Regions from separate parts of the Duganella zoogloeoides genome, predicted to be linked through region 2. Evidence: riboswitches for the same ligand, from Rfam matches in the RefSeq annotation. Region 2 holds a riboswitch; the other holds the start of a gene.
What was found. A riboswitch is a leader RNA that binds a small molecule or an ion and turns the genes downstream of it on or off. The one in region 2 is predicted to bind thiamine pyrophosphate.
Positions count from the first base shown of each region.

Region 1: linked by a shared signal. The riboswitch ahead of thiC (phosphomethylpyrimidine synthase ThiC) and the one ahead of SR858_RS17465 (TonB-dependent siderophore receptor) in region 2 are both predicted to bind thiamine pyrophosphate.

Region 1 covers NZ_CP140152.1:558,563-574,170, forward strand. The annotation lists gene SR858_RS02530 (CHAT domain-containing protein) at 1-2,147, shown strand, start outside; gene SR858_RS02535 (ligand-binding sensor domain-containing diguanylate cyclase) at 2,155-5,235, opposite strand; TPP riboswitch at 5,403-5,511, shown strand; gene thiC (phosphomethylpyrimidine synthase ThiC) at 5,583-7,499, shown strand; gene thiS (sulfur carrier protein ThiS) at 7,513-7,716, shown strand; gene SR858_RS02550 (thiazole synthase) at 7,733-8,515, shown strand; gene thiD (bifunctional hydroxymethylpyrimidine kinase/phosphomethylpyrimidine kinase) at 8,715-9,500, shown strand; gene thiE (thiamine phosphate synthase) at 9,592-10,236, shown strand; gene SR858_RS02565 (ANTAR domain-containing response regulator) at 10,319-10,948, shown strand; gene SR858_RS02570 (response regulator) at 11,175-11,624, shown strand; gene SR858_RS02575 (S-(hydroxymethyl)glutathione dehydrogenase/class III alcohol dehydrogenase) at 11,802-12,908, shown strand; gene SR858_RS02580 (M56 family metallopeptidase) at 12,998-15,160, shown strand; gene SR858_RS02585 (UvrD-helicase domain-containing protein) at 15,426-15,608, shown strand, end outside.
Region 2 covers NZ_CP140152.1:3,948,037-3,963,644, forward strand. The annotation lists gene SR858_RS17435 (flagellar assembly protein A) at 1-1,124, opposite strand, end outside; gene SR858_RS17440 (hypothetical protein) at 1,340-1,741, opposite strand; gene ompR (osmolarity response regulator transcription factor OmpR) at 1,988-2,689, shown strand; gene SR858_RS17450 (sensor histidine kinase) at 2,704-4,083, shown strand; gene SR858_RS17455 (hypothetical protein) at 4,080-4,787, shown strand; gene SR858_RS17460 (Imm26 family immunity protein) at 4,801-5,292, opposite strand; TPP riboswitch at 5,483-5,579, shown strand; gene SR858_RS17465 (TonB-dependent siderophore receptor) at 5,638-7,773, shown strand; gene SR858_RS17470 (AAA family ATPase) at 7,888-8,427, opposite strand; gene pnuC (nicotinamide riboside transporter PnuC) at 8,424-9,068, opposite strand; gene SR858_RS17480 (S46 family peptidase) at 9,102-11,234, opposite strand; gene SR858_RS17485 (PAS domain-containing sensor histidine kinase) at 11,302-13,071, opposite strand; gene SR858_RS17490 (CheR family methyltransferase) at 13,058-15,608, opposite strand, start outside.

The DNA.
Region 1 (15,608 bases), 2.9 Mb from region 2:
CGGCAGTGGCGCAGCGCGAGCTGGCGCTGGCCTTCGAGGAGCGCGTGGCGGCGATCGGCATCACGCTGCAAACACCGATCATGGTGGCGCACCAGCGCCAGGTGCGCGGCGACCTGACCACCTTGCGCAACGTCCAGCAGCGCATGCTGGAAACCGTGGGCGCCCTGGGCCAGACCCGCCAGATCAGCCGTGACGATGGCCGGCCTGCACGCGATTATGCGGTGCGCCATGACTGGCTCGAAGCCGATACCCCCGCCGCCAACCTGGTACGGCTGCACGCAGCCGAGCCGGAATGGCTGCTGGCGTTTTATCACGGTGCGTTTGCCGACTACGCGCGCAAGATGCAGCAGGTGCCGCAGGAGGAGGGCTATGTCGAACTGGAAATGGAATACGCCGTATTCGGCGCCTACCTGTCGGCTGCGGGCCGCTGGGCGCCGGCCGCCGAGGCCATCGTCCAGGCATTGCGCCTGAATGCGCTGCGCTTGCCGGCAGAGCAGGCGTACCTGACGCCGGATCACATGGTGGCGGCATTGGCCACGCGCCGCGCGCTCGTGCACCTGGCCGTATCGCACCAGCTGGCAGCCGATGCTGCCGATGCAGCCGGTACTGCAGGCGCCGCCGGCGTGCGCACCGTGGTCGGCGAACTCATGCAGATCAAGGAACTGTCCGGCGCTGTACGCCTGGGCCGCGCCGCCGCCCTGCGGCAGGCACTGGCGGCAGGTTCGGACCCTGTCGAGGTCGTGCTGGCGGCGCTGAACCGGCTCGACCCCAATGCCTCGTTCGAGGCGTATGCGCAGTACAGCAACCTCGACTTGCAACTGCAGACGCTGCTCGTGCCCTATACGGCGCCGTTGACGCTGACGCCCGGCGCCCGCCTGCTGGCCCAGGTGCAGGGCGCACTCGGTGACGAGGTGCTGCTTGCCTACAGCGTCCATCAACCGCTCGACTTTGCCACGATGACGTGGCAGCCGCCGCGCTACCTGGGCCAGCTGGTCAGCGCGCAGCGCGTCACCATGGCGGAGCTGGGGCCGGCCGCAGCCATCAACGCGGAGCTGGCCGACTGGCGCGCGGCCCTGCTGGCGGGCGCCGCCACCGAGCACGCAGGCGGCGCAGCAGCAGCCACTCCCGTTGCCGCCGTTGCTGGCCTTGCCGACGCATTCGGCGTCGAGGCTGTCGCCGCGGGCGGTTCCGACGTGCCGTATCGGCGCCTGTTACAGCCCTTGCTGGGCAAGCGCGCCGCCGCCGCGTCCTACGTGGTGTGGCCCGATGCCGAACTGGCGCAACTGCCGTTCGAGGCGCTGGTCGATGACAGCGGCCAGTACCTGCTGGCGCGCGGTCCGTGGCGTTACCTGGGCGCGGTGCGGCAGTTGCTGGCGGCGCCGTCCGCCAGTCGCAGCGGCGGCGCTGCCGTGGTGCTGGGCGCCCCTGATTTTGACGCCGGACCGGCCCCGGTGGCGCCGGCCGTCGCAGCGGCGGCGCTGCGGCCAGCGTTGCAGCAGCTGCGCTTCAAAGCCTTGCCGGCGGCGGCAGGCGAAGCTGCTGCAGTGGCGGCGGCGTTGCGCGGCGCCGGCCAGCCGGTGCAGTTGTACTCGGGCGCGCAGGCCAGCACGCAGGTGCTGCGCAAGCTGCATGGCCCGCGCTACCTGCACCTGGCCACGCACGGCTTTTTCCTCGGCGAAGCCGGTGGCGGCAGCGAAGAAGTGCTCGGCAAGGATGGCCAGGCTTACCTGCACGACATGCAGGTGCCGCAATTTAACAGTGGCCTGGCGCTGGCCGGCGTCAACCGTGCCCCGGCCGCCATCGGCAATCCCGGTCTGCTGTTCGCTTCCCAGCTGGCGCAGCTCGACCTCGACGGCACGGAACTGGCGGTGCTGTCGGCCTGCGAGAGCGGCGCCGGCATGGTCGTGGCAGGCGAAACCGTGGACAGCCTGCGCCAGTCGCTCGAGGCGGCCGGCGCGCGCAGCGCCGTCACCACGCTGTGGCCGGTATCGGATGCCGCCAGTGCCGACCTGATGGGACATTTTTACCGCGGCCTGGCCGCCGGCTTGGACAAGGGCGAGGCGTTGCGGCAGGCCAAGCTGGCGCTGGCGCCGCGTTGGCACCACCCGTATTTCTGGGCGCCCTACGTGCTCAGTGGCGCGCGCTGATGCAGCGTCAGTCGGCCAGCCACCAGGTATTGCGTCCCGCCGCCTTGGCGCGGTACAGCGCCACGTCGGCCTGCTTGTAGAGCTGTTCGTGGCTGTGGCCGCGCTGGTGCACCGCCGCGCCCACGCTGGCGCTGATCTCGATCGTCGCCCCTGCGGGCAGCAGCAGCGGTTGGGCCAGGTCGTGAAGCATGCGTGCGCACATGGGCGCCAGGGTGGCGCGGTCGGTGGCCTGGCCCAGCAATACGGCGAACTCGTCGCCGCCCAGGCGGAACACCCGGTCCGACTCGCGCACCGCCGCCAGCAGGCGTCCGGCGGCCGCCACCAGCAGGGTGTCCCCGGCGTCGTGGCCATAGGTGTCGTTGACCGGTTTGAAGTGGTCGAGATCGACCAGCAGCAGGGTGAAGCCGGGGCTGCCGCGCTCGGTTTGCGCCACCAGCAGGCGCAGTTCGTCGCTGAACAGGCGCCGGTTGGCCAGGCCGGTGAGGGGATCGCTGTAGGCCAGGGTTTCCAGCTGGGCCTGGGTAGCGCGCAGTTCGGCGGTGCGTGCTTGCACCATCGCCTCCAGTTCGCGCTGGCGCCGGCGCAGGTACCGGGTGCGGAGCTGCATCAGGCCGGCCAGCAGCAACAGCGCCAGCAGCACCGCGCCCAGGCGCGCCCACGGTTGCTGGTGCCAGGCGGTGAGCACCCGCACCGGCACTTCCAGCGGCGCCGACCATTCGCCGTTGCGGTTCGAGCCGCGCAGCAGCAAGATGTAGTCGCCCGGCGGCAGGTTGGTGTAGCTGGCGCGGCGGGTGGTGGCGTCGGTGCCGATCCAGTTGCGATCGAAGCCCTTGAGCTGGTAGGCATAGCGGTTGCGTTCGGGCGCGGAATAGTCGAGCGCGGCGAATTCGAGCGAGAAGCCGCGCTCGCGGCCTTCCGGCGTGACCGTGATCGGCGCGGCCTTGCGGCCGGCGACGTTGTAGATGCCGCTGGGGATTTCCTGGTCGCCCAGCAGGATGCGGGTCACTGCCACTGGCGCCGCGTAGCGCCACGGTACCTGGGCGCGGGTGCGCAGCACGGTCAGGCCGGACAGGCCGCCGAACACCAGTTCGCCGGACGCGGTGCGGGTGCCGGAATTGGTCCAGTACAACGGCAGCTGCACGCCGTCGCCGGCGCCGAACGCCTGCACCGCCAGCGTGCGCGGCGCGATGCGCGCCAGGCCATTGTCGGTGCTGGCCCAGATCGCGCCATCGACATCTTGCAGCACCATGTTGGCGCTGTTGTCGGGCATGCCCTGCAGCTTGCTGAAGCGGCGGAAGCGCCGCTGGCCGTCCGCGTCGGTGCGTTCGAGCAGGATCACGCCGGTGCCGAAGTTCGACAGCCATAACCGTCCCTCGCGGTCGAGCAGCAGCGACGACACGTAGCCGGGCGGCAGGCGGTCGGCCGTAGCGAGTTCTGTGGGCACCAGTTCCACGCCGGCGCTGGCGCCGTCGTGGCGGCCCAGGCGCGCCAGCCCGGTGCGGGTGCCGATCCAGAGATCGTCGCCGGCCACCAGCAGCGCCGTCACGCGCGGATCGCCCAGGCGCTGGATTTCGTGGCGCAGCAGGCGCGCCGTGTCGCGGCTGTCCGCAGCCGGCAGTTGCAACGCCCGCACGCCTTCCAGGTCGCCCAGCCACAGCATGCGGTCGCTTACCGCCAGCGCCCACACTTCCTCTTTGAGCGCGCGGCCCGGCACCGGCACCACGCGCGCGCTGCGGCCGTCGGCGTCCGCGCGGTACAAGCCTTGCTGGGTGCCGAGGTAGATCTCGCCATCGGGCCCGGGCACGATGGCCAGTACCCGGCCCTTGGGCAGCCCGGGCACGGTCGCCGCCTGGCCGCCCAGCGGATCGACGATCTTGACGCCGCCGCTGGCGATGGACAGCCACAGGCGGCCGTCCGGCGCCTGCATCATGGCCGGCACGCTGAGCACGCCGCTGGCGTCGGCACCGAGGTCGCGCACCGTGGCGATCGCGTCCGACACCGGTCCGTGCTGGCTGACGCCGCCCATGGTGGCCACGAAGACGATGCCGCCGCGCTCGCGGAACATGGTCATGATGTTGTTGTCGGGCAGGCTGTCGGGCGTGTCGGCGCGGTGGCGGATGCGGCGCGACTCGCCGCTGCGCACGTCCAGCACCACGATGCCGCCCGCGCTGCCGTCGGTGCCGATCCACAGCTGGTCGGGCGCCGCTTCGATAATCGATACCACGCGCTCCTGCTGCAAGGTCGATGCCGGCCCGCTTTCGCGCACCGCCGTGGCTTGCAGCGTGGCCGCATCGAGCAGGAAGGCGCCGTTGGCGCGGGTGCCGGCCCAGATGCGCCCGGCGCTGTCCTGGAACAGCGCGGTGAACGCCGGCACGGTTCCATCGCCCACGGCCACCGGCCGCACGCGTTGTTGTTTATCCAGCAGGAACAGGCCGCGTTCGGTAGCGATCCACAGCCGGCCATCGGCCGCGCGCAGCAACTGGTTGATGCCGGCGACCGGCAGCGACGCTCCTGCAGCGTAAGCCATGCGGGTGACCACGCCGGCGGCGTCGATGCGGTCGATGCCGGTGCCATGGCCCACCAGCAGGCCGTCCGCGCCGTCGTCGGCCATGGCGGCAACGCCGCCATTGGCCAGGCCGCCGGGACCGGCGCGGTAGCGCACGAAGTTGTCGTGCGCAGCGTCATAGCGCGCCACGCCGCCCGAATTCATGCCGATCCACAGGCGGCCCCGTTGGTCGATGTGCAGGCTCAGGATGTAGTTGTCGGGCAGGGTGTCGGTGCGGGCGGCGTCCGCCCCGTACTTGGTATAGCGGTTGCCATCCCAGCGCAGCAGGCCGGTCTGGGTGCCGATCCAGACAAAGCCCTGCCGGTCCTGGACAAACGCTTCGCCGCCGGACATATCGGCTTGCTGGTAGTGCCTGAACGCGGTGTGGGCCAGGCGGCTCCAGCGCTCGGCGGCGCAGGCATCGGCGGCGCATGCCAGGTGCAGCATGACCAGCATGACGATGGCAAGCAGGCGGCCCCATGCCGCCTGCGCCAACGCTGGCCATGCGCCGCTGGCGCCGCCGCGTGCGGGGCGCGCCGGCATGACATGGCAGCGATATCTATTGCTTATTAGCATGAAGCCACTATACCGTAGCGTCCATGGTGAGCGTTGTGGCATTTTTGCTACGAGCGGGGCGTCTTTCATCGAAGGTCGCGCAATCGCGGCGGGGCGGTTATAATCGTCGCGCTGCCCGGTGGCTTACACCGGGCGGCACACGCTAGGGGTCCTGCGCACGGCATACAGCTGTGGCGCGGGTGAGAAATACCCTCCGAACCTGATCTGGATAATGCCAGCGAAGGGAAGCTCAGGACAACGCCGCCACGGTTTTCGTGGATATCTGGTGTCGTCCTACCTCCTTTGCTGGCTCCTGTAGCCAACCAAGGAGCCACATGAACGCCCACCAGAAATTCCTGTCCGCCACCGCCACGGTGGACCAGGCAGCGATCCACCCGCTGCCCAATTCCAGCAAAGTCTATATACAAGGCAGCCGTCCCGACCTGCGCGTGCCGATGCGCCGCATCACCCAGGCCGACACGCCCGCCTCGTTCGGCTTCGAGACCAATCCACCGGTTTACGTGTACGACACGTCGGGTCCGTACACCGACCCCGAGGCCGTGATCGACATCCGCTCGGGCCTGGCCGCCACGCCGCGCCTGCCTTGGATACTCGAGCGCGACGACACCGAGGAACTGAGCGGTCCCACGTCCGAGTACGGTCAGGCGCGCCTGGCCGATCCGGCGCTCGCCGAGCTGCGTTTTAATTTGCACCGGCTGCCGCGCCGCGCACGGGAAGGGCGCAACGTCACCCAGATGCACTATGCGCGCCAGGGCATCGTCACGCCCGAGATGGAATACGTGGCGATCCGCGAAAACCTGCGTCGCCGCGAGTACCTGGCCGAATTGAAAGACTCCGGCCCGATGGGCCAGCGCCTGGCCGATTTGATGGGCCGCCAGCACCCGGGGCAGTCGTTCGGCGCCAGCATCCCGCTGGAGATCACGCCCGAATTCGTGCGCGACGAAATCGCCCGTGGCCGTGCCATCATCCCCGCCAACATCAACCACCCGGAAGTGGAGCCGATGATCATCGGCCGCAATTTCCTGGTCAAGATCAACGCCAATATCGGCAACTCGGCGGTCACGTCCTCGATCGGCGAGGAAGTGGAAAAGATGACCTGGGCCATCCGCTGGGGCGGCGACAACGTGATGGACCTGTCCACCGGTAAGCATATCCACGAAACGCGCGAATGGATCATCCGTAACAGCCCGGTGCCGATCGGCACGGTGCCGATCTACCAGGCGCTGGAAAAAGTCAACGGCAAGGCCGAAGACCTGACCTGGGAAATCTTCCGCGACACCCTGATCGAGCAGGCGGAACAGGGCGTCGACTACTTCACCATCCACGCCGGCGTGCTGCTGCGCTATGTGCCTCTGACCGCGAAAAGGCTGACCGGCATCGTCTCGCGCGGCGGTTCGATCATGGCCAAGTGGTGCCTGGCGCACCACCAGGAGTCGTTCCTGTACACGCATTTCGAAGAGATCTGCCAGATCATGAAGGCCTATGACGTGTCGTTCTCGCTTGGCGACGGCCTGCGCCCCGGCTCGATCTACGACGCCAACGACGAAGCGCAACTGGGCGAACTGAAAACCCTCGGTGAGCTCACGCAAATCGCCTGGAAGCACGACGTGCAGGTAATGATCGAAGGCCCCGGCCACGTGCCGATGCAGCTGATCAAGGAGAACATGGACCTGCAACTGGAACAGTGCCACGAAGCGCCGTTCTACACGCTGGGGCCCCTGACCACCGATATCGCGCCCGGCTACGACCACATCACGTCCGGCATCGGCGCCGCGCAGATCGGCTGGTATGGCACGGCCATGCTGTGCTACGTGACGCCGAAGGAGCACTTGGGCCTGCCCGACAAGAACGACGTCAAGGACGGCATCATCACGTACAAGATCGCCGCGCACGCGGCCGACCTGGCCAAGGGCCACCCGGGCGCGCAGATCCGCGACAACGCCTTGTCGAAAGCGCGCTTCGAATTCCGCTGGGACGACCAGTTCAACCTGGGACTCGATCCCGACAAGGCGCGCGAATTCCACGACGAGACGCTGCCGAAAGACTCGGCCAAGGTCGCGCATTTCTGTTCGATGTGCGGCCCGCATTTCTGCTCGATGAAGATCACCCAGGAAGTGCGCGAGTACGCGGCTGCCAACGGCATGACCGACGGCGCCGCGCTGGCGCAGGGCATGCAGGTCAAGGCGGTGGAATTCATCAGGAACGGCGCCGAGCTGTATCGCAAGTTGTGAAGGGACGCTATCGATGATCGAAATCGAATTGAATGGCGCGCCGCACGCGGTGCCGGCGCGCCAGACCCTGGACCAGCTGATCGATGGCTTGTCATTGACGGGCCAGGCGCTGGCGCTGGCCGTCAACCGCGCAGTGGTGCCGCGCCAGCAATGGCCGTACCGTGAGCTGCAACCGCAGGACAAGGTGGACATCGTGCGCGCCATCGGCGGCGGCTGAACAACAAGGAAGCTATATGAACCAAGACTTATTGACCATCGCAGGAAAAACCTATCAATCGCGCCTGCTGGTCGGCAGCGGCAAGTACCGCGACCTGCAACAGACCCGCGAGGCCACCGATGCGGCCGGCGCGGAAATCATCACCGTGGCGATTCGCCGCGTCAACATCGGCCAGGATCCGACAGCGCCGAGCCTGCTCGACGTGCTGCCGCCGTCGCAGTACACGATCCTGCCCAACACGGCCGGCTGCTACACGGCCAAGGACGCGATCTATACCTTGCAGATGGCGCGCGAACTGCTCAACGGTCACAAGCTGGTCAAGCTCGAAGTGCTCGGCGACGAAAAAACGCTGTTCCCGCACATGCCGGAAACCCTGATCGCGGCCGAGGCACTCGTCAAAGACGGCTTCGACGTGATGGTGTATTGCAGCGACGATCCGATCCAGGCCAAGATTTTAGAGGACATTGGCTGCGTGGCGGTGATGCCGCTGGCGTCCCTGATCGGCTCCGGCATGGGCATCCTCAACCCGTGGAACCTGTCGCTGATCATCGAGCAGGCCAAGGTGCCGGTGCTGGTCGATGCCGGCGTGGGCACGGCGTCGGACGCGGCGATCGCCATGGAACTGGGCTGTGACGGCGTGCTGATGAACACGGCCATTGCCGGCGCGCGCGACCCGGTACGCATGGCGCGCGCCATGCAGCTCGGTGTGCAGGCCGGGCGCGAAGCATTCCTGGCCGGCCGCATCGCCCGCAAATTCGCCGCATCGCCGTCGTCGCCGATGGCGGGCCGGCTGGCATGAGCGCCCGCGTGATGGCGCCCGCAAAGCCGGCGAAACATTACGGCATAGCGACGGCAGGCGCGCGTGCGGGCATGGCTGGCGGCGTGCCGGCGACGTCGATGGTTGGAACCGTTGGCGGCGCCCCGGCGACGGCGACCGCCGTGCCCGTTGCCGGGGCGACGACGTCCGCGACGCCGGCAACCGTGCGGCGCGCGCGCCCATGAGTGCGGTCACTGCGCCGGTTCAGCGCCCGTGCGTGCTGGTGTTTTCCGGGCTCGATCCGTCCGGCGGCGCCGGCCTGGTGGCCGATGCGCAGGCGGTGGCGGCGCAGGGCGCGCACGCGCTGACCGTGTGCACGGCGCTCACGGTGCAGGACAACGACCGGGTGTTTGCGGTCGAACCGGTGGCCACCGACCTGGTGCTGCGCCAAGCGCGCGCGCTGACCGGCAAGATGGCGATCGGCGCGGTCAAGATCGGCATTCCCGGCAGCGCCGCCAATGCGCTGGCGATTGCCGACGTGATCCGCGCACTGCGGCGCGTGCAGCCGCAGCTGCCGGTCGTGCTGGACCCGGTGCTGGCCAGCGGCCACGGCGACGTGCTCACGCCCGGCGATGCGGTGGCCGCGCTGGCGCCGTTGCTGGCGCTGGCGACAGTGCTCACGCCCAACGGCCCGGAGGCATATCGCCTCACCGGTGTCGAAGCAGGCGCGGCGCAAGCGGCCATGCTGCGCGGGCAGGGCTGCCGCAACGTACTGATCACGGGCGGCCACGACGATGGTCCGCACCTGCTCAACCACTGTTACGGTGATGTGGACCACCAATGGCAGTGGCAGCGCCTGCCGGGCCAGTTTCACGGCAGCGGCTGCACCCTCGCCGCCGCCATCGCCGGCCACCTGGCGCTGCGGCTGCCACTGGTCGCTGCGCTTGAGCGAGCCCAGCATTACTGCTTTGGCGCGCTGCGCGACGCCTACGCGGTGGCCGCCGGGCAGCGCATGCCGCACCGATGAAGTTAGCCACCCCTTACCGACCACCTACCCACCACTTTATCCGCAGGCCGCATCGGCGCAGCGCGACCGCCGGCCTTGCAAGGAGAGCATCATGCAAGGACTTTACCTGGTCACTCCCAACTGGGACGACACCGATCAACTGCTGGCCGTGACCGAGCAGGCGCTGCAAGCCGGCAAGGGCAGCATCGCATTGCTGCAATATCGCCACAAGGACGCCGGCCCGGCCCGGCGCCGCGCGCAGGCCGCGGCGCTGCTGGCGCTGTGCCGGCGCTATGGCGTGCCGTTCATCGTCAACGACTTCGTCGATCTGTGCCAGGAAATCGGTGCGGACGGCGTACACCTGGGCGGCACCGACGCCGGCGTGGCTGCCGTGCGCGCGCAACTGGGCGCCGACAAGATCATCGGCGCCTCGTGCTACGGCGACCTGGCGCTGGCGGTGGCCGCGCAGAACGACGGCGCCAGTTACGTGGCGTTCGGCGGTTTTTATCCGTCGCTGGTCAAGAAATATGATTTCGTCACACGGCCCGAATTGCTCGACCAGGCGCGCGCCGTGATCCGCGTGCCGACCGTGGTGATCGGCGGCATGACCCCGCAAAACGCCGCACCGCTGGTTGCGCGGGGTGCCGATATGGTGGCGGCAATCACCAGCGTTTATCGGACCGAAAATCAGGCCGACAGCGTGGCGCGGGCGGTGCATGCTTTTGCAGCGTTGTTTTCCAGGCCTGTGGCAGGGTAATTCTCCACAGGAAAACCTTGAGTGATGGAAGCTTTTCGGCTTTATAATGGGGTCGTTAGCAATAGCCCAAGGTTGCCGCCACATGCCCAATTCCCTGCCCCAGAAGCGTCCCATCCTGATTGTCGATGACGACCCGTTATTGCTCGATTTCCTGGGCGAAGTGCTCGGCCATGCCGGTTACGACATCCTCAAGGCCTCGTCGGCAGAGCAAGCGCTGCAACTGATCGCCCAGCGCGAACCCGATATGGCGCTGCTGGACATCCACATGCCCGGCATGACCGGCCTGGAACTGGCCAAGCAGTTGCACGCCACCAGTTCGGTGCCGTTCATGTTCCTGTCCGGCCGTGGCGATGCCGATGCCGGCAAGCAGGCCGCCTCGTATGGCGCGGTCGGTTTCCTGGTCAAGCCGGTGGACGAGAAGCAGCTGATGCCGGCGTTTGCCGCCGGCCTGGCGCGCGCCGACGAAATCCGCCAGCTGCGCCGCACCGAGTTGAACCTGAACGCGGCGCTGGCCGCCGGCCGCGAAACCAGCCTGGCCGTGGGCCTGTTGATGTGCAAATTCCAGACCGACCGCAACACCGCGTTCGAAGTGTTGCGCGACCATGCGCGCTCGAACCGGCGCAAGGTCAACGAGGTGGCCGACCAGTTGCTGGCGGCCGAAGAAACCCTCAATGGCTTGCATGCTGCATTCAGCCAGCGTCTGAAAAAATAGACAGCAATGCCGTCGAGCTGCTTGCTCTACGGCATTTTTGTTGTACACTGTGAACTGTCTGCGGTATATCCATGCTGCAGCACGATGCAGCAGGCCGCGTGATCGCGCTCCGCCTGCCACCGTTCGGGCCGCCTTTTCCCTGCGCCCGTCCCCCAGTTCTCGGCCCAACTCCGCCGATCGTTTCCGTCAGTCTTGCTGACGGCTGTGATTTTTTGCGGAGACCGCCATGCCTTTCGATACTTCCAGCAACACCCAACGTTCCGACCAGGACCAGAGCGCCGCCATCGGCTTTTCCATTTACGTCACCGCCCCGCGCGTGCTGCACATCGACAGCGATGCCGACACCGCGCTGGTGCTGACCGCGCTGCTGGTGCCGGAAACCCGCGTCACCCACGTCACGACCATTGCTGCCGCCCAGGACTTGCTGCTGAGCGAACAGTTCGCGCTGGTGGTGATCGATCCCGAACTGCGCGACGGCGACGCCGGCCTGCTGCTCGACAACCTGCACCATTTGCAGCCGGGCGCCCGCGTGCTGGTGTATTCGGCGCGCCACCCCGAAGCCGACATCCGCGGCGGCGCCTTCCTGCCCAAGCCGTGGACGTCGCCGCGCCAGCTGTGGCGCACGGTTTCCGATTTGCTCGATCTCGGCAGCACCATGCCAGTAGAACCGCAGTAAGCGCCTGACAAAATCTCCAGAGCGGCGTTACAGCTCCTCGCCGTACATTCGTACTGTCTTCGTCGCTGTGCCTTGCTCTGGAGGCTTTGTCAGGCGCTTACATAAAAGTGGGGAGCCCACAGATCGTCCCTGGCTTGTTATCATGGAGCATTCCAGATAACAGCCAGAGGACGAACGATGAAAACCAAAGCAGCCGTAGCATGGAGCGCGGGCCAGCCGTTGACGATCGAGGAAGTGGACCTGCAAGGCCCGCGCGCCGGCGAGGTGCTGATCGAACTCAAGGCCACCGGCATCTGCCATACCGACTACTACACGCTGTCCGGCGCCGACCCGGAAGGCATTTTCCCGGCGATTCTCGGCCATGAAGGCGCGGGCATCGTGGTCGATGTCGGCCCCGGCGTGACCACCCTCAAAAAAGACGACCACGTCATCCCGCTGTACACCCCGGAATGCCGCCAGTGCAAATTCTGCCTGTCGCGCAAGACCAACCTGTGCCAGGCGATCCGTTCCACGCAAGGCCGGGGCCTGATGCCCGACGCCACCAGCCGCTTCTCGCTCGACGGCAAGCCGCTGTTCCATTACATGGGTACCTCGACTTTCTCGAACTACATCGTGGTGCCGGAAATCGCACTGGCGAAAATCCGCGAAGACGCGCCGTTCGACAAGGTTTGCTACATCGGTTGCGGCGTGACCACCGGCGTGGGCGCCGTGGTGTTCTCGGCCAAGGTGGAGGCGGGCGCCAACGTGGTGGTGTTCGGCCTGGGCGGCATCGGCCTGAACGTGATCCAGGCGGCCAAGATGGTGGGCGCCGACAAGATCATCGGGGTCGATATCAACCCGAACCGCCAGGAGATGGCGCGCAAGTTCGGCATGACGCACTTCATCAACCCGAAAGACACGCCAAACGTGGTTGACCACATCGTGCAACTGACCGACGGCGGCGCCGACTACAGTTTCGAGTGCGTGGGCAACACGCAACTGATGCGCGAAGCGCTCGAGTGCACCCACAAGGGTTGGGGACAGTCGTTCATCATCGGCGTGGCGGCGGCCGGCCAGGAAATCTCGACCCGGCCGTTCCAGCTGGTGACGGGCCGCGAGTGGAAAGGTTCCGCCTTTGGTGGCGCCCGTGGCCGCACCGACGTGCCGAAGATCGTCGACTGGTACATGGAAGGCAAGCTCAATATCGACGACCTGATCACCCACCGTTTGCCGCTCGAGCGCATCAACGAAGGTTTCGACCTGATGAAGTCGGGAGAGTCGATCCGCTCCGTGGTACTTTATTAATTTTTACTCCCCGGTGGAAGTAGAAAAAAAGTTCTAGACTTAATTATCTAGATAATTTATTCTACATTCCATCACAAGGGGAGTGCGGCATGGACGTATTGCAAACTCTGGTGCCTGCCGTCGGCTGGGCGCTGTTGCATTTTATCTGGCAGGGCCTGCTGATCGGCTGGGCCGTGGCGTTGTCCATGCACCTGCTGCGCCGCGCCCGGCCGCACACCCGTTACGCGGTGGCCTGCGCTGGCTTGCTGCTGTGCGCGGCGCTGCCGGTTGCCAGCGTCCTCAGCCAGCTCCACGCCGCCGATGCCTCTCCTGGCGCCAGCCTCGGCGCCATCACCCTGATTCCTTCGTTTGTATCCGGCGCCAATGCCGCGCCTGTCTCCTTGCTGGACCAGCCCGCGCTGGCCGGCTGGGAAGCCGTGCTGCGCGGCCAGCTGCCGTGGGTCGTCGGCCTGTGGCTGGCCGGTGCGGCGCTGATGTCGCTGCGCCTGGCCATCGGCCTCAAGTGGGTAGCCGAACGCACCCGCAGCGACCGCTACACCGTCAACCACTACTGGCAGCGCCGCCTCTCGTGCCTGGCGCGCCGCGCCGGCCTCGACCTGCACGTGCGCCTCGGCGTGGCCGATGGCCTCGACAGCCCGGTCACGGCCGGCTGCTGGCGTCCGATCGTGCTGGTGCCGGCATCCCTGATCACCGGCATGCCGCCCGAATTGCTCGAAGCGTTGCTGGCGCACGAGCTGGCGCACATCAAGCGCCGTGATTACCTGGTCAACCTGATTCAAAGCGCGGTGGAAATCGTGCTGTTCTATCACCCAAGTGTTTGGGCCTTGTCGCGCCGCATCCGCATAGAGCGAGAACAAATCGCCGATGACCTGGCAGTGTCCATGCTCGGTCAACCGCAGATGCTGGCAAAGGCCTTGTCCGAGCTGGATAAATTCCAGTTCGATACCGTACAACTTGCCCACGCGGCGCATGGAGGAAATCTTATGTCTCGTATTAAACGCTTGCTGCGTCCCGATGTCGAACCGGTCAGCTGGAAAATGGTGGTCCCGCTGCTGGGCCTGTGCGCAGCCAGCGCCGTATTCTATGTGCAGGCCGCGCCCAACCCGCCGGCCGCTGCGCAGCCTGGCGCCGCACTGGCGCCGACAGCGGCTGCCGTGGCCGCTGTGCAGGAGGCATCGAATGCGCTTGATGTGTCGAATGCTACAGATGCGGCCGATGCGCCGAGTTCGCCCGATGCGATGGATGCGGCCGAGGCGTCGGAAGTTGCTGCTTCTGCCGAGCCGTTAGCCGCAGTGGCCCCGGCCGCGCCGGCCATGCCCGCACTGCCGCCAGTCCCTGCCGCGCCGAAAGCTGTTCCGGAACTGGTCGCGCTCGCTGCCCCCGCAGCCCCCGCTGCCCCCGCAGCCCCCGCTGCGCCGGCAGCACCAGCAGCTCCAGCGGCCCCAGCAGCCCCGGCAGCGCCGATGGCTGACCATGCCATGCAATCCCAAGTCAGTATCGAGGGGATGACCATGCTCAGAGGCAAGCGCGACAGCGCGTATGCGCTGGTGCCGCTCGACCGTAGCCGCATGCTGATCGCCGGCAACACCGACGACATGCTCAAGGTGGCTGACCTGCGCAAGACCATCAAGGGCGAATTCATCTGGTTTGCCGAGCGCGACAAGAGCTACGTGATCGAAGACCCGGCGCTGGTGGCGCAAGCGATTGCCGCCTGGGTGCCGGTGCAGAAACTCGACGCGCAAATGAAGGTTCACGGCGACAAGATGCAGGCGCAAGGCAAGGTGATGGAAGCGGCCGCCGAGAAAATGCGCCTGAACCTGGAGGCCAATGGCGGGCTGCGCGAGGTCGAGCAGCGTGGCCACGAGATCGGCCGCGCCGCCGCCCAACAGGCCATCATTGCCCAAAGCCTGGCACAGGTGGCGCTGGAGCGCGCGGCCTTGCCCGCCTCGGACACCGACAAGCGGGCCGCGCTCGACGCCCGGCGCGCGCAGTTGCAGGCGCAGCTGGCGCCACTGGCGCGCGAGATGGACGCCCAGCAACTCCGCCTGGTGGCGCAGTCGGCCAAAGTGGGCCAGGACATGGGCCGCCGCATGGCCGAACTGAGCAAGCCGATGGGCGTGATAGGCCGCGAAATGGGCGCACTGGGGCGCCAGCGTGCGCAAGCCCAGCGCGAGGCCGAACTGGCCATGAAAGCGGTATTCAAACAAGCGCTCGGCAGCGGCAAGGCCGTGGCCACCACGCCGTCGGCCTGATGGTGCGACTGGCACCCCGGGCGTGATGCCCGGCGTGCCACCTTGCCCAACCGGCGCCAGCACCCGCCAGCACGGCGTCACTTTGCCGCCATGCGACTGCCAACCGACTGCCTGCCGGCTGTCAAACGACTGCCAACTGGCTTCCAACTGGGTGCCACTGACTATCCACCGACTGCCAACGCGCGACCAACCTGGCGCCAGCCGGTGTCCGGGCCCGACGCGGTGGCTGGCGGTGCTTGACCAGGCATCCCGGTATAATCACGGGATGCAAAATCTTCTCCATAACCTGAACGACGAACAACTGGCCGCCGTCACCCTGCCGGCCCAGAGCGCCCTGATCCTGGCGGGCGCCGGTTCCGGCAAAACCCGCGTGCTGACCACCCGTATCGCTTGGTTGATCCAGACCGGGCAGGTGTCGCCGTCGGGCATCCTGGCCGTGACCTTTACC
Region 2 (15,608 bases):
GCGATGGTAATCGGCCCATTGGCATTGCGGATGCTCCCGCCGATGAGGTTCCGGTCCAGCACCACGGCGCCGCCGCGCGAATGGATGTTGCCATACACGTTGCCATGCACCGTGATGTCGCCCCCGGTGACGTCGCGCTGTTCCTGCACGTCGCCGTATTCTTCGTAGGCGCCGGTCAGTTCCAGGTTGCCGGTGGTACGCCCGCTCACGCCATCGAGACTGACGATCTTGTCGGTGACGGATACGCGGTTGGACTTGGGATCGACGGCGAGGAACCCTTCGCGGATGGAGACGATGTATTCAACATCATCGAGTTCCTGCACCTCGGTGCCGTCGCCGGCCAGGTGCCGCAGCGCCAGGTCGGACGGTGGCGCCGGCGCGGTCATGCGCCCGGCCAGGTCGAAGCCGGGCAAACCAGGCGTGGCCGGCACTTTTTTCAACAGCCGCACGCCGGCCTTGATTTGCGGGAAGCGGTTCTCGAAACTGTGCAGATCGATGCGGCCGTCGGCGCGTTCCTTCGGTGCGTCGCTGCGGTGCAGTGCGTGCGACACCTCGAGCACCGTGGCGTTACAACCCGGCTCCGGTTCGAGGTCGGTGGCAAAGGTGATGCGCTCGGCCTTGGGCGCCTTGATGGCATTGGCCACCGCCGCCACGTCGATGCCGAAGCGGATACCGTGGCCCCACATGGCGGCGACAAATTCGTCGATATCGAGCCGCGCCACGCGCTCGGGCAGCTCGGTGCCGTCGGCCAGCACTTCCGCGTCGAGATACAGCGGCTCGAAGTAGTACTCGGCGTAGCCGCGTCCGGGCTTGGGCGTCTTGTAAAGCGGCAGGCGCCTGCCGTCGATCAGCTGCACGGCAGCGGCCAGACGCACGGCCTGCGCGGCGCCCAGGTCGGGTCCGACGTCGTACAGCGCCTTGATCAGCACCGGGTAGGACAAACCGGCCAGGCAAAAGCCGGCGCCAAACACCTGGTTGACGGCGGCGGCACGCGCCGGTGGCGGCAGGCCAAGATCGATATAAATGCCGTCCGGGCGCAGGATCAAACCAATGGGCAGGCTCGCGTCAGGCGCGGGTAGCGCGGACACGACCGATAGCGCTGCGGGTGCAACGTCTGGGACCACGATCTTCCTCCAAGGAAAACACGCGGCCGACAGGCATTGCGTGTAATAAACCAATATTACACATCATCAACCAAAAGAGAACGATTATCATGTTGAGCAATCGCTAATGTGATGCAATTGCCACACATTAATGTCATCCATGCAAAAACGCCCGCCGTGCAGGACACGGCGGGCTTCGGGATAATGGTAACTGTCGGTAGCGATGCAGGCCGAGGTCAGCGGCGTGGCGGCAGCGCGTAGACTTCGGCGCCGGCTTCGTTGATCTGGCGCCGCAGGTCGCGCCGTTCGTCGGCGGTCATGCGGCCCACGCGACGGCTCATCTCGGCGTTGCGGTTGTTCTCCTGCATGGCGCGGCGCTGTTCCTCGGCCCGCGACTCGTAACTGCGCGGATCGAGCTGGCGCGACTGATCCTGACGCAGATCTTGCCGCATATCCTGCTGGCGCGGGGCGCTTTGCTGGCTGCGATTGTCACGATTGTCGTCACGGCGGTCCTGGCCGGCGGAATGCGCGGGCAGTGCCGACAGCACACCGCAGCACACCACGACGGAAGCCAGGGTGGATCGAACGCAAAAAGATGCGCTTGCTGCCGCGTGTGTTTTTTTGAGGTCGATGAACATGGCGTTCCTAAGAGGTGATTCCATGCCCGCAGTGTATGATGGTTTGCACGAGGGAGTAAGACCAATCGGGTAAAGTTTGTAACACTTTGTAATGGGTAAAAACAGACGTTTTCGTGACGCGAATATGACGTTACCATAGCAACATCAATAAGACAACTTGGCAGAGAAATGACGACGACTACGCTTGATTCCAACAACACTGGCGGCAGTAATACCGTCAATCAGCATGGCCATCAGGCCAAGATTATGGTAGTGGACGACGACGTGCGCCTGCGCGATCTGTTGCGCCGTTATCTCACCGAACAAGGCTTCAACGTCTTCACCGCCGAAAGCGCCACCGCCATGAACAAGCTGTGGCTGCGCGAGCGCTACGACTTGCTGGTGCTCGACCTGATGCTGCCCGGCGAAGACGGCCTGTCGATCTGCCGCCGCCTGCGCGGCGCCGGCGACCAGACCCCCATCATCATGCTCACCGCCAAGGGCGAAGACGTGGACCGCATCGTCGGCCTCGAGATGGGCGCCGACGACTACCTGCCCAAGCCGTTCAACCCGCGCGAGCTGGTGGCACGCATCGGCGCCGTGCTGCGCCGCCGGGGTCCCGACGAAATTCCGGGCGCACCGTCCGAAACCCCGCAAACCTTCGAGTTCGGCCAGTTCGTACTGGACCTGGGCACCCGCACCCTGAAAAAGGCTGGCGAAACCGTGCCGCTCACCACCGGCGAATTCTCGGTACTGAAAGTATTCGCACGCCATGCGCGCCAGCCGCTGTCGCGCGAAAAACTGATGGAACTGGCGCGCGGGCGCGAATACGAAGTGTTCGACCGCAGCCTCGACGTGCAGATTTCGCGCCTGCGCAAGCTGATCGAACCCGATCCATCGAGCCCGCTGTACATCCAGACCGTCTGGGGCCTGGGCTATGTGTTCATTCCGGAGGGTCAGCCGCGCTAAGCGCGGGCTAGCACATGAAGTCCAAGTCGAAGTCACCGCTCAAATGGTTGTTTACGCTCCGTCTCGCCAGCCTGAAAAGCGGTTTGTTCTGGCGTACCTTCATCCTGCTCGGCGCCCTCACCACCACCAGCATGACGGCCTGGGTGGGCATGATCAGCGTGGTCCAGCACGATCCGCAGGTGCAGCAGATTTCGGCCCAGGTGGTGTCGGTGGTCACCATCACCCATGCCGCCCTCACCCACTCGGCGCCTGAACTGCGGCGCGAGCTGCTGTTCGACCTGGTGTCCAACGAAGGCATCCGGGTGTTCACGCTGGAAGCCGACGACCAGGTCGATCCCCCGCCCGACAACGCGCTCATGCCCGATATACAAAAGCTGGTGCGCGCCAAGCTGGGACAGGACACGCGCTTTTCGTCGAAGGTTAACGGCGTCTCCGGGTTCTGGGTGTCGTTCAAGATCGACGACGACCAGTACTGGCTGATGCTCGAGCGCGAGCGCATTCGCGGCCTGACCGGCATCCAGTGGCTGGGCTGGGCCAGCGTGGTGTCGCTCATTTCGCTGCTGGGTGCGGCCTTCATTTCCAGCCTGGTCAACCTGCCGCTGCGGCGGCTGACCAAGGCCACGCGGGCCTTTGCCCAAGGCATGCGCCCCGATCCGTTGCCTGAAAAAGGCCCGAACGAGATCCTCGAAGCGAACCGCTCGTTCAACCAGATGGTGCTGCAGTTGCAGCAGGTGGAGTCGGACCGCGCGGTGATCCTGGCCGGCATTTCGCACGACCTGCGCACGCCGCTGGCGCGCATGCAGCTCGAAGTGGAAATGGCCCACCTGTCGGACGAAGCGCGCGAAGGCATCCAGTCCGACATCGGCCAGATGGACGCCATCATCGGTCAGTTCCTCGATTACGCCAGGCCCACCGAAGCGTCGAGCTTCATCAGCGTCGATATCAGCGAACTGCTGGCCGATGTCGCGCACGACGCCGCGCGCATTCCCGATGTGCGCGTCAAGACCGACATCGCACCTGGTTTGCACGCGATGGGCAACGCCACCGACCTCAAACGCGTGATCAACAACCTGGTGGAAAACGCCCGCCGCTACGGCAAAACGCCCGACCAGGACGTCACCGAGATCGATATCGGCTGTAGCATCAAGGGCGTGGGTGCAGCCAGCCGGGTGGTGATCGAGGTGCAGGACCACGGCGCCGGCGTGCCCGACGACCAGATCGGCCAGTTGCTCAAACCGTTCACCCGGCTCGATACGGCGCGCGGCCAGGCCAACGGCGCCGGCCTGGGGCTGGCCATCGTGGACCGCGTCTTGCAGCGCCATGGCGCCGAACTGAGGGTACGCAATCGCGACGGCGGCGGCCTGGCGATCCAGATCCTGATGAAAGCAGCATGAGATATTCGACCTTGATGACCGCCGCGCTGCTTGCCGGCGCACTCGCCGCGCCCGCCTGGGCAGCAAAACCCGCCATGCCGCTGCAGCAACGCGAGCCGACCACCGAAGAGCGCACGTCGTTCGACGCTTTTTTCAGCGCGCGCCAGGCGGCCGTGCCGCAGGGACCGTGGGCCACGCGGCCGTTGTTCGCGCCCGCCTTCGAGGTCGAACGCCATGGCAACAAACAGCCGTGGCGCGTGATCGCGCGCATGGACTCGTCACCGCGCCGCTCGCACCCGGACCTGTGCCGGCAAATCCGCTCGAGTTTTATTTATGACGCCAAGGCGCCCGTGGGCGAGCGCTGGCAGGAAGCAGCCGAACCGCCGCGCTGGTACATCTGGCTGGCCACGCCCACCGTGCCCTGCGCGGCAGCGCGCTACACCACCTTGCAGGACCCGAAGGTGGCGGACGTGGACGCCGTGGCGCTGCTGCGCCAGCACCGCGATCTGCTGGGCCGCGCACGCCTGCTGTTTGCCGGCAATTCGCAATGCGCGCCGTATCGCGCGCTGACGTACCGGCTGGCAGCGCTCGAGCCGGCGGCGCCCGTCGCCGGCGCGCCGCTGATGCTGGGCATGGTGTTCGAGAGCGACCGCGATACGCTGGCGCGGGTGGCGGTGCGCAAAAGCCGTGGCGAATACACGGCGTGGAATGTCGGCTGCAGCTGAGTGCGCAGCCTGATCAGACTGATTTGCGGTTGAGCGGGTGATCGGCGCCAACCAGCAGCTTGGTCAGCAGCAGCTCGGCCGAACCGTAGCCGTACAGCGAATCGGCCTCGAAGCCGACGGTTTCGTAAGGCACCGACTCCTCGCGCTCGGAGCGGGCCGGATCGTTGCTGGAGTAGGTGACGCGCCAGGCGCGCTTGAGGGCGTCGGCCCGGCGCAGGAATTGTGGCATGGGCCACTGGGCAGGATCAAAAGCTTCGAGTTCGCCCAGCACGCGCCAGTGGCCACTGACCAGCGCCATGTCGCCCACCCGCAGTACCTTGACCGCGTCTTGCGCGGTCAACGAAGCAAGCTGCGCCAGGTCCGGCAAACCATCCTGCCTGGGACCGAACAAATAGGCCAGCATGATCTTGCTGCCCGGCGACAAACGCGCCACCAGGCCGGCGCCGTAACCACCATCGAGCAATGGCACGGCGAAAAAACTACCTTCTTGATACGACTGCCTCATTCCCATCCTTTCACTACACGTTGCGGACGGTCTTGCAGCATTGCCGGGCCCGCCTCGCTGGCGCCTTGCGGCGCAAAAGTGGCAGTGTAGCGAGGCGGCGCCGATTGTGGCGCACGCGTGACGCAGGCGTGACAATCGCGCTTGCGGTCCCATGATGCGGCCTTTCAATGATGACGTTTGTGTTACACTCGCGGTTCGCTAGGGGTCCTGGAATTGTTTCCGGGTGAGAGATACCCTTCGTACCTGATCTGGATAATGCCAGCGAAGGAAAGCGCAAAAGTCGGTCTCCTCCCCTCCTTTGATGGCTCTCTTCGCGGCTTCCGGCCGAACAAGTAGAGAGCAGACATGTACAAACCCAACCTTGCCGTATCCGTCATCGCCGTGGCGGTGTTCAACTCCTTTGCCGGCGCCGCCATGGCCGAAGAAGCCGACCAGGCGCTGCCCGAAGTCGTCGTCAGCGCCACCAAGGCCCGCGCCAGCACCGCCTCGATCGGCGGCTTTTCCAATGCGTCGCTGCTGAGCACCCCGGCCTCGCTCAACGTGATCACGTCGCAGCAGATGCTGGACCTGCAGATCCGCTCGACCACCGACGCCGCCCGCTACGACGCCAGCCTGTCCGACGCCTACAACGCGGTCGGGTATGCCGAGCAGTTCTCGATCCGCGGCTTCAAGCTCGATAACGGCACCAGCTACCGCAAGGACGGCATGACGATTGCCGGCGATACCCAGATCGCGCTGGAAAACAAGGATCGGCTGGAAGTACTGAAAGGCCTGTCCGGCTTGCAGGCCGGCGTGTCCGCACCCGGCGGTGTGCTCAACTACGTGACCAAGCGCCCCACCGACAACCCGATCCGCATGGTGGTGCTCGAAACCCGCGAGCGCGGCACGCTGTACGGCGCTGCCGACGTCGGCGGCCGCTTCGAGGACACCCGCTTCGGCTATCGCGTCAACGTCGCTGCCGAGCGCCTGCGCTCGATCGTCAAGGGCGCCGACGGCAACCGCAAGTTCATCTCGGGCGCGTTCGACTGGCGCATCTCGCCGCAGGCGCTGCTGCAAATCGACGCCGACTACCAGCGCAAGTCGCAGCTGACCGCCCCCGGCTTCCAGCTGCTGGGCAACACCACGCTGCCGGCAATCGATGCCGACACCATGCTCAACGACCAGCCGTGGGCGCGGCCGGTCGAAACCATCAGCAGCAATATCGGCGCACGCTTCGAGTACACCTTCTCGCCCGAATGGAAAACCACCGTCAGCGCCAACCAGAACACCTTCAAGCGCGATGACTACACGGCCTTCCCTTACGGCTGCGGCGCGCAGGACCTGTACCCTGGCTTCTGCGGCAATGGCGACTACGACGTGTATAACTACATCAGCGAAGGCGAAAAGAAGTCGCCATTGACGGTGCAGGCGCTGTTGCAGGGCCGCTTTGCCGCCGGCGCGATCGAACACGAGGTCACGTTCGGCAGCTCGCTGATGCGCAACCGCGAAAAATGGGGCGACGACCTGTACGATTACTCGGGTACCAGCAATATCTACCACCCGGTGATCGTGCCGCCGGCGCCCGGCACCAGCGGCCCGGTGTCCGAGCGCCGCTACACCAACGAGCGCTCGCTGTTCGCCCAGGATATCGTCAGCCTCACCGAACAACTGAAGCTGCATGCCGGGGCGCGCTACGTGCAGGTGCGCCGCAACCAGTACGTCGGTGAAAACGAGGCCGGCGTGATCCAGCCCAACGCCCTGACCGATGCCGGCTTCTGGCTGCCCAGCGTGGCGCTGGTGTACAGCCTGCGTCCCAACGTCTCGCTCTACACGTCGTACGCGCAAGGCCTCGAGCATGGCGGCGTGGCGCCCAAGGGATCATTGAACGAACGGCAGGCGCTGGAACCGGCAAAGTCGAAACAGGTGGAGCTGGGCGTCAAGGCCGACATCCGCACCGACCTCAGCGCCACGGTGGCGCTGTTCCAGATCCGCAAGGGCCTGGAATACGTCGACAATGCGTCCAATATGTTCGTGCGCAGCGGCGAAGCGGAAAACCGTGGCCTGGAAATGGGCCTCAGTGGCCGCGCCTCGCGCGAACTCACCGTCGGTATCACCGCCACAGGGCTGAGCACCAAGCAAAGCGGCACCGGCTCGGCCAGCCTGGACGGCAAGCGCGTGACCAACGTGGCGGCGTTCAAGTCGTCCGTGTATGCCGACTACGCGGTGCCGCAGGTACAGGGACTCAATGTGAGCGCCAACTGGCAGTATTCGGGCAAGAAGGCCTTCGATGCCGAGAACACGGTGTTCGTGCCCAAGTACCACCTGGTGAACTTTGCGGCGGCCTACTCCACCCGCATCGGCGGCGTGGCCACCACGCTGCGCGCCGGCATCGACAACGCTTTCGACAAGTTCTACTGGCGCGATGTCACGCCAGACCTGGGCGGCTACCTGATCCCGGGCGCGTCCCGCACCGGCCGCATCTCGGCACAGTTCGACTTCTAATACTTCGGGGTCAGTGCCGACATTCGGACATTTTTGAACTTAATCCACCGGTATTGGTCATCATATTGATGGGCTCGTGTCCAAATGTCGGCACTGACCCCGAAGTGGGAAATGCTAAGGTAGGTGGCGGCTGGCTTGGGCAAGGCGTTCTGCGAGGGTGCCGGTGAGTAGCAGGTAGGGAATGGCGCGCCTTTTCAATTCTTCCATCAACATCGCGTTGATGGTCACGCTCACCTGCTCCGATTCGCGCTGCAGGCCGTCCGCTTCCCACGGAATGTCGGGCGCAGTCACCAGCGTAACGGCGTAGTCGCGCTGGTGGCGGTCGGCCAGCAGCGCCAGCTCGGCGTCGATCCCCTGAAAATAATGGCGGCTGTACACGGCCGTCATCAATGGCGTGGTGTCACAGAACAGGTAGCGGTGCGCCAGCGGCGCCGCGATGGCTTCGCGCGCCAGCTGGGTGCGGGCGATATGGATCTGGTCCTGCGCAACCGGAATGCGCTGCTCGGTATCGACAAACTCCCGCAGGTATTCCGGCACCCACACGGTACCGTAGTCGCGCGCCAGGGCCGCCGCCAGCGTGGTCTTGCCCGACGATGCCGTGCCCAGGATGGCCACTTTTACCGGCAACGCTTGCTCCACCACGCCGACAGTCACTCCAGCACCAACCGGCGTCCGCCACCGCCGTCACTGCCACCGCCGCCGGTGGGCATGCCGGCCGACTGCTGCCAGGTGCGCAGGCCCACGATTGCCATGCCCACGAAAATCGCGTACAGGATCGCGGTGAGCATCAGGTTCTTGTGCAGGTACAGACCCACGTACAGCACATCGACAATGATCCACACGTGCCAGTTCTCCACCTTTTTGCGCGACAGCAGCAACTGTCCGACCAGGCTGCCGGCGGTGAGAAAACCGTCCGAGTGCGGCACGTCGGTATCGGTCCAGGTCTTGAGGAACATGGCCAGCAGCACGAAACCGGCAAACCAGCCGCCCACCGCCAGCCAGCGCCCGCGCGCATCGAGCGCGGTGACCGGCAATGCGGCATGATGGCCATCGCCACGCAGCCACTGGCGCCAGCCATAGATCGATACCGCGATGAACACGAACTGCAAGCCCATATCGCCGTACAGGCGCGAGCCGAAGAACACCATCGCGTAGGTGGCCGACGAGACGATCGCAAACAGCCAGGCCCAGTGGCTCTGGCGGATGTTGAGCCACACCGTGACCACCGCCAGCACGAACGACAGCAGCTCGAGCGGCGTCGTGACGAACACCGCCAGGTGCAATGGCAGGTTCATATACCCGAGCAGGTCTGTCAGTGCGTGCATGGCTTACTTCGCGGCCTTGGTTGGATACTTGATGGTCATTTCCTGCAGCAGGTTGTCGGCATGGTCCACCTCCGTCATGATCCACAGCATATACCGGATATCCATGTGAATGGCGCGGGTGATCTCCGTATCGAAATACCAGTCCTTGGTGATCGACTCGTAGGTGGAGTCGAAATTCAGACCGATCAGCTCACCCTTGCGGTTCATCACCGCCGAGCCGGAATTGCCGCCCGTGGTGTCTGCGCTGGTGAGGAAGTCCACCGGCACCGTGCCCAGCACCGGATCCTTGAACTGGCCGTAGCGCTTGGCCTTGATCGCGTCGAGCAGCTTTTGCGGCGCGTTGAACGGATCCTTGCCCGTATGCTTCTGGACGATGCCTTCCACCGTGGTAAACGGGCCCTTGGTGATGCCGTCGGCCGGCGAGTACGGGGCCACGGTGCCGTAGGTCACGCGCAGCGTGGAGTTGGCGTCCGGGTACACCGGCTTGCCCTGCGATTTCTTCCACGCGATCACGGCCGCCATGTACTGCGGGATCACGCGTTCGAGATTGCCGTCCAGTTCAGCGCGGCGATCCTTGAGCGACTGCGTCACGCCGTCGAGCTTTAACGCCAGTTGCAGGAAGGCGTCGTTCGAGGCCTTCACGGCGGCGGCGTCCTTGCCCATCCAGCCCACCCGCTTGGCGGTGTCGCCCAATTCCGTGTTGGCGTACAGCGCGGCCACGGCGTCCGGCGCCGGCAGCAAGGCGTCCAGTCCCTGCACGTGCAGGGACTTCGGCAGCTTGGCGTAGCGTTGCAGGGCGGCGGTGAAGCGCGCCTGGTCCACGCCTGCCACGTACGATTGCTCGAGGCGGTTCAGGCGCGCGCGGATCATGTTCTGGTCGCGCTGCTGATAACCCACTTCGCGCTCGGCATCGGGCTTGGCGCCTTCGTTGGCCAGGCGTACCAGGGTGGTAGCGCTCTTCAGCAGGTCGCTGGTGAACGCCACGCCGTGGCCGAATTCTTCGTCGGACAGGGCGATATCGGCAGCGATCACGCTATCGAGTTCGGCCAGCAGTTGCGGCGACTTGCCCGGCTGTTTGGCGTACCACGCGCGGAACTCGGCATCCTGCGCATCCTTGATGGCGGCGATGTCCTTGCGCGCGAAACCGTCGGACAGGCCCTGCGCCTTTTTCATCACGTTGTTGAGACTCTTGGCCACGCTGGCATAGCGCACTTCGTTGGCGGGGCTGCCTTTGGTGGACGCGGCAATGACGTCGAGATCAGCCTGGATCTCGGCCACGCGCTGCGGGAACGTCACGTCGCGCGCGGCGCGCACTTCGGACGGCAGCTTGTAGCGGCTGGTGCGGCCCGGGTAGCCGGCCAACAGCACCGGGTCGCCATTTTTCAGGCCGGCGGCCGACACCACCAGGAAGTCCTTCGACTGGTACGGCACGTTGTCCGGCGACGGATCGGCCGGGCGGCCATCCTTGCCCACGTAGGCGCGCAGGAACGAGTAGTCGCCGCCCTGGCGTGGCCATTCGTAGTTGTCGATGTCGCCGCCGAAGTTGCCGATCATGTCGGCCGGCGCGTACACCAGGCGCACGTCGCGGATCATCATCTGGCGGATGCGATAGTATTCGAGACCGCGATGGAAGGCCGGCACCGAGCAGCGATAGGCTTTGTCGCTTTCACATTCGGCGATCAATACCTTGATGGCTTTTTCAACCGCGTCGTGGCGCTGCTTGCCGGTCATGGCCGGCGTGACGTTTTTCAGTACGCGCGCGGTGACGTTTTCCACCTTGTCGGTGACGTACACCAGCGTATTCGGACCGCCCGGCAGCTCTTCCGCGCGGGTCTTGGCGAGGAAGCCGTTTTCGATGTAATTATGTTCAGGGCTCGAATTGCGCTGGATGGCGCCATACGCGCAGTGGTGGTTGGTGACCACCAGGCCGGCGCTGGAGACGAACGACGCCGAGCAGCCGCCCAGCGAAACGATGGCGCTCATCGGGTGCTTCGACAGGTCGGCCAGTTTTTCGGCGGGGATGGCGATACCGATCTTTTTGAGTTCGGATTTCAGCTGCGGCAGCTGGTATGGCTGCCATTGGCCTTCGTCGGCCCACGCCGACGTGGCTGCCGCGCAGATCATGGCGACAGACATTGCGAGTTTTTTTAACAAGATTGAGCCCCTGGTTGAAAGTCAGCGGCAGTATATTCCTTTTCCCGCGTCAGCTCCATACCAGGTCGATGCACAACGTGAGCCGGCAACCGCCGCCGGCCAGGTACGGCGCCACCTCGAGGTGACCGCCCAGCGCCTGCACCCGCTGCGCCATGCCGATCAGGCCGAACGAGTCGCTCTTGGCGCGTTTTTCCGGCGCCAGACCGATGCCGTTGTCGGCCACGGTGAAAGTGAGCCGCCCTTCGCGCACCGTGAGCGCAATCGCCACATGGGTGGCCCTGGCGTGGCGCCGCACGTTGGACAGCGCCTCCTGCAGGCTGCGGAACAGCACGATCTCCACTTCCGGACCGATGGCGGCGAAATCGGCTTCGGGCGGCAACGACAGGTCGCAGACCATGCCGCTGCGCTTGCGGAACTCGGCCGCCTGCCATTCGAGCGCTGCCTGCAAGCCCAGGTCCAGCACGGCCGGGCGCAGGTCGTTCATGATGCCGCGCACGCTGCGGATGATGGCGTCCACCTGGTCGAGCGCGCCCTGGGTGCGCTGGTGCAGGCGCGGATGGCGGCTGCCGGTACGCACGGCCAGCAGCGAGATGTCGATGCGCAGCGCCAGCAGGTTCTGTCCCAGTTCGTCGTGGACGTCGCGCGCAATGCGCTTGCGCTCCTCCTCCTTGACCGACTCCAGGTGCGCGGCGAGCTTGCGCAGCTGTTCGCGCGACTGGAACAGCGCGGCCTCGGTGCGCTTGCGCTCGGCGATTTCCATGGTCAGCAGGCGATTGGCGGCGGTCAGCTCGGCAGTGCGCGCCGCCACCCGCGCATCGAGGTCGCGCGACAGCGCCAGCAAGTCGGCATCGGCGCGCCGCCGCGCCGTCACATCGGAAAACACGCCAATGTAGCGGCTGATGGCGCCCTGCTCGTCGTGGATCACGGTGAGCGACATGCTGGCCACCCACGGCGTGCCGTCGCGCCGGCGGTTGTGCACGTCGCCTTCCCATTTGCCGTCCGTGCGCAGGCGCTGCAACGCGTCCGCGTGATAGCCGGGAGCATGAGCGCCGGGGCGGCCGAGGAAACGCGGATTGCGCCCCAGCGCTTCTTCCACCGCATAGCCGGTAATTGCGGTAAAGGCGCGGTTGACGGCGACGATATCGCAATTGGCATCGCACACCAGGACGCCCTCGCCCATGTGGTCGAGCACCTGGAACGCGCGCTGGCGCGCCGCCTCGCGCGCGCGGTCGCTGCCGATGTCGGTAAGGATCACGCGGAACTTGCGGGCGCCGGGGTCGAGGTTGACGTCCAGGTGGACCTGGCGGCCCTCCCCACTGCCATTGCCGGAATTGCGCTGATCGAACAGCGGCAGCTCCAGTGTGCCGCGCTGGCCGTGTTCGAGCACCCCGGACAGGAAGCGCCGCAGGATGGCTTGCGCCGGCGCCGCCACGAACTGCTCGAAGCGCCGGCCCGGCAGCGCATCGCGCGGCAGTCCGAGCAGCTCACCGGCGGCCAGGTTGGCGCGCGTGATGCCGCCGTCGGCATCGAGCGACAGGTAGCCCACCGGGGCCTGGTCGTACAGCACGGCATAGCGCTCGCGCCCCTCCTCGGCCTCATCGCGTTCGGACTGCAGCTCGGCCAGGGCAAGGGTTTGCATGTCCAGCTCGATCTGGCTCACCTGCAGCTCGTGCCAGTGGCGCAGTGCGTCGCTGTCGGCGCCCGGCGGCGCCTGCATGCCGCTCGATGCCATCGCCGTCACCGCCTGCTCGGCAGCTTCGCGCAACTGATCGGCCGCCAGCGGCTGGCGCGGCGATTTTTTCAGGTCACGCCGCGCCATTTTGCATGGACCGCAACTGTGCCTCCAGCTGCTTCGCCTCGGTGATGTTGATGAAGGTGACCACCACGCCGTCGATCACGTTGTCCACCGTCCGGTAAGGCATGATGCGCACCGTGTACCAGCCGCCGCTGCGGGTAGGCACGTGCTTCTCGCACACCACCAGCGTGCGCAGCACACCCTCGGCATCCGCTTCCAGGCCCGGGTAATCGAGGTCGCTGGCGATGTCGCTGAGCAGGCGCTGCACATCGCCGGGAATCAGTTTGTAGATGCGCGTGGCCTGGTCGGTGTAGCGGCGGATACGCAAGGCGTTGTCGAGGAAGATGGTGGCGATGTCGGTGCTGTTGAGCAGGTTCTTCATGTCGCCGTTGATCAGCGACAGGTCGTCCACCTTAGACTGCAACTCGGCGTTGACCGTGTACAGCTCCTCGTTCAGCGACTGCATTTCTTCCTTGGAGGTAGTCAGTTCCTCGTTGGTCGATTGCAGCTCCTCGTTGGTCGATTGCAGTTCCTCGTTGGCGGACTTGAGCTCCTCGCGCGAGGCCTGCATTTCGTCGCGCACGGCCTGGATTTCCAGCCGCGCCTGCGCCAGTTGCTGTTCCAGTTCCAGCACCAGCGGCTGGGCCGGACGCGGACGGCGTTTTTGCGGCGGCAGCGCGCAACTGGTGAAAGTCACCAGGACGGTACCGGCCAGCGGCCCGTTGCGCGGCATCGCTTCCGCCGTGATGTCGAGCGAACGCGCGGGGCGGCCGTTGGCGTCTTGCTGGATCAGGCCACGCGTTTCCACCTTCTGCTCGGTCTGCGCGGCGTTTTGCACCAACGCGGCCAATTCGTGGCGCAGGCCATCGCGTGCCATGGCGTGAATATTCCAGTTGGCCTTGCCGGCCGCCGGCTCCAGGAACTCGCCGGTACGCCCGTGGATATAAAGAATATCGCCGTCAGCATTAAGCAGCACGGCTGCCGGCGAGTGCTTGCGCAACAGCTGTTGCTCGACCTGGGTTTGCAGGTTTTCTTTCATGATGGCCTGGCCGCTCTGAGGTGTGGCGGGCAGCGCCGCATTGGCGGCCCGTGTAGGGAAGTAGCTGGAAACGCGCCCGGGTTCTGCATAGAGCCGGCGGTACACGCGGCTGGTGCCGGGCAACGGCGCGAACAGCTCGTGGAAGCGACCCGGCGTGTCGGCACTGCCCAGCACCAGCAGGGCGTTGCGCTTGAGCGCGTAATGGAATAACGGAATCAGTTGCCTCTGCAGCCGCGGCGTGAAATAGATCAGCAGGTTGCGGCAGCACAGGATATCGAGCTTGGTAAACGGCGGATCGGAAATCAGGTTCTGGCGCGCGAAGATGATGGAACTGCGCAAGTCCTTGCGGATACGGAAGCCGCCGTTGTCGGCCGGCGTGAAATAGCGGCGCAGCCGTTCCGGCGCGATGTCGCCGGCAACAGCGGCGTGGAACTGTCCCTGGCGCGCGCGGTCGATGGCGTCACCATCGAGGTCGGTGGCGAAGATTTGCAGCGTGTAGCGCGCGGCCGGGCGTAACCGTTCGAGCATTTCGTCGAAGACGATGGCCAGCGAATACGCCTCCTCGCCGGTGGAGCAGGCCGGTACCCAGGCCTTGAACGCGGCGCCGTCCGGGTGCTCGGCCAGCAAGCGTGGCAGCGCCTGACTGCCGAGGTAATCCCACACGGCAGCATCGCGAAAAAAGCTGGTCACGCCGATCAGCAGTTCCTTGAACAGCAACTCGATTTCCGCCGGGTTGTCCGCCATCCAGCGCACGTAGTCGGGCAAGGTGGCGAACTGGCGCAGCTTCATGCGGCGGTCGATGCGGCGCATCACGGTACTGAGCTTGTAGTCGGCAAAGCTGGCGCCGGTGTGCTGGAGCAGCAACTGGTACATCTGCTGCAAGGCCGCGCGCTGGTCGTCTGCCTGCGTCAGCAGCGTGCCCGCCTGTTCGTTGGCGCGGCGGCGGCGCCAGTTGGCCACCTGCGCCGCCATCTCGGCCGGCAGCGCCACGATGTCCACCGCCTTCGCGGCAATCGCGCTGGCCGGCATGGGGTCGAAGCGCGCCGACGCCGGCAACTGCGCCATGGTCAGGCCGCCGGCATCGCGGATCGCTGCCAGGCCGATGGTGCCGTCGGCGCCGGCGCCGGACAGCGTAATGCCCACGGCATGCTCACCGCAGCAAGCGGCGAGCGCGCGGAAAAAACTGTCGATCGGATGGTGCCCCTCGGCCGGCCGGACGGTAAAGCAACCGCTGTCGAAACCGCAAACGCCGCTGGCCGGCGCCACGTACACCTGGTCGGCTTGCACCGCCATACCGTGCGCCAGCTCGGCCACCGGCATGCGCGTCACGCGTTGCAGCAACTGCGGCAGGATCGACTGCTGCGACGGATCGCGGTGCTGCACCACCACGTAGGCGAAGCCGCTGGCGGGCGCCACGCTGGCCAGGAATTCGCAGATGGGATCGAAACCGCCGGCAGAAGCGCCGATGCCCACGACCGGCACCTGTCCGGCTTGAACGCACCCCTGCCCGCTGCCTGGTGCA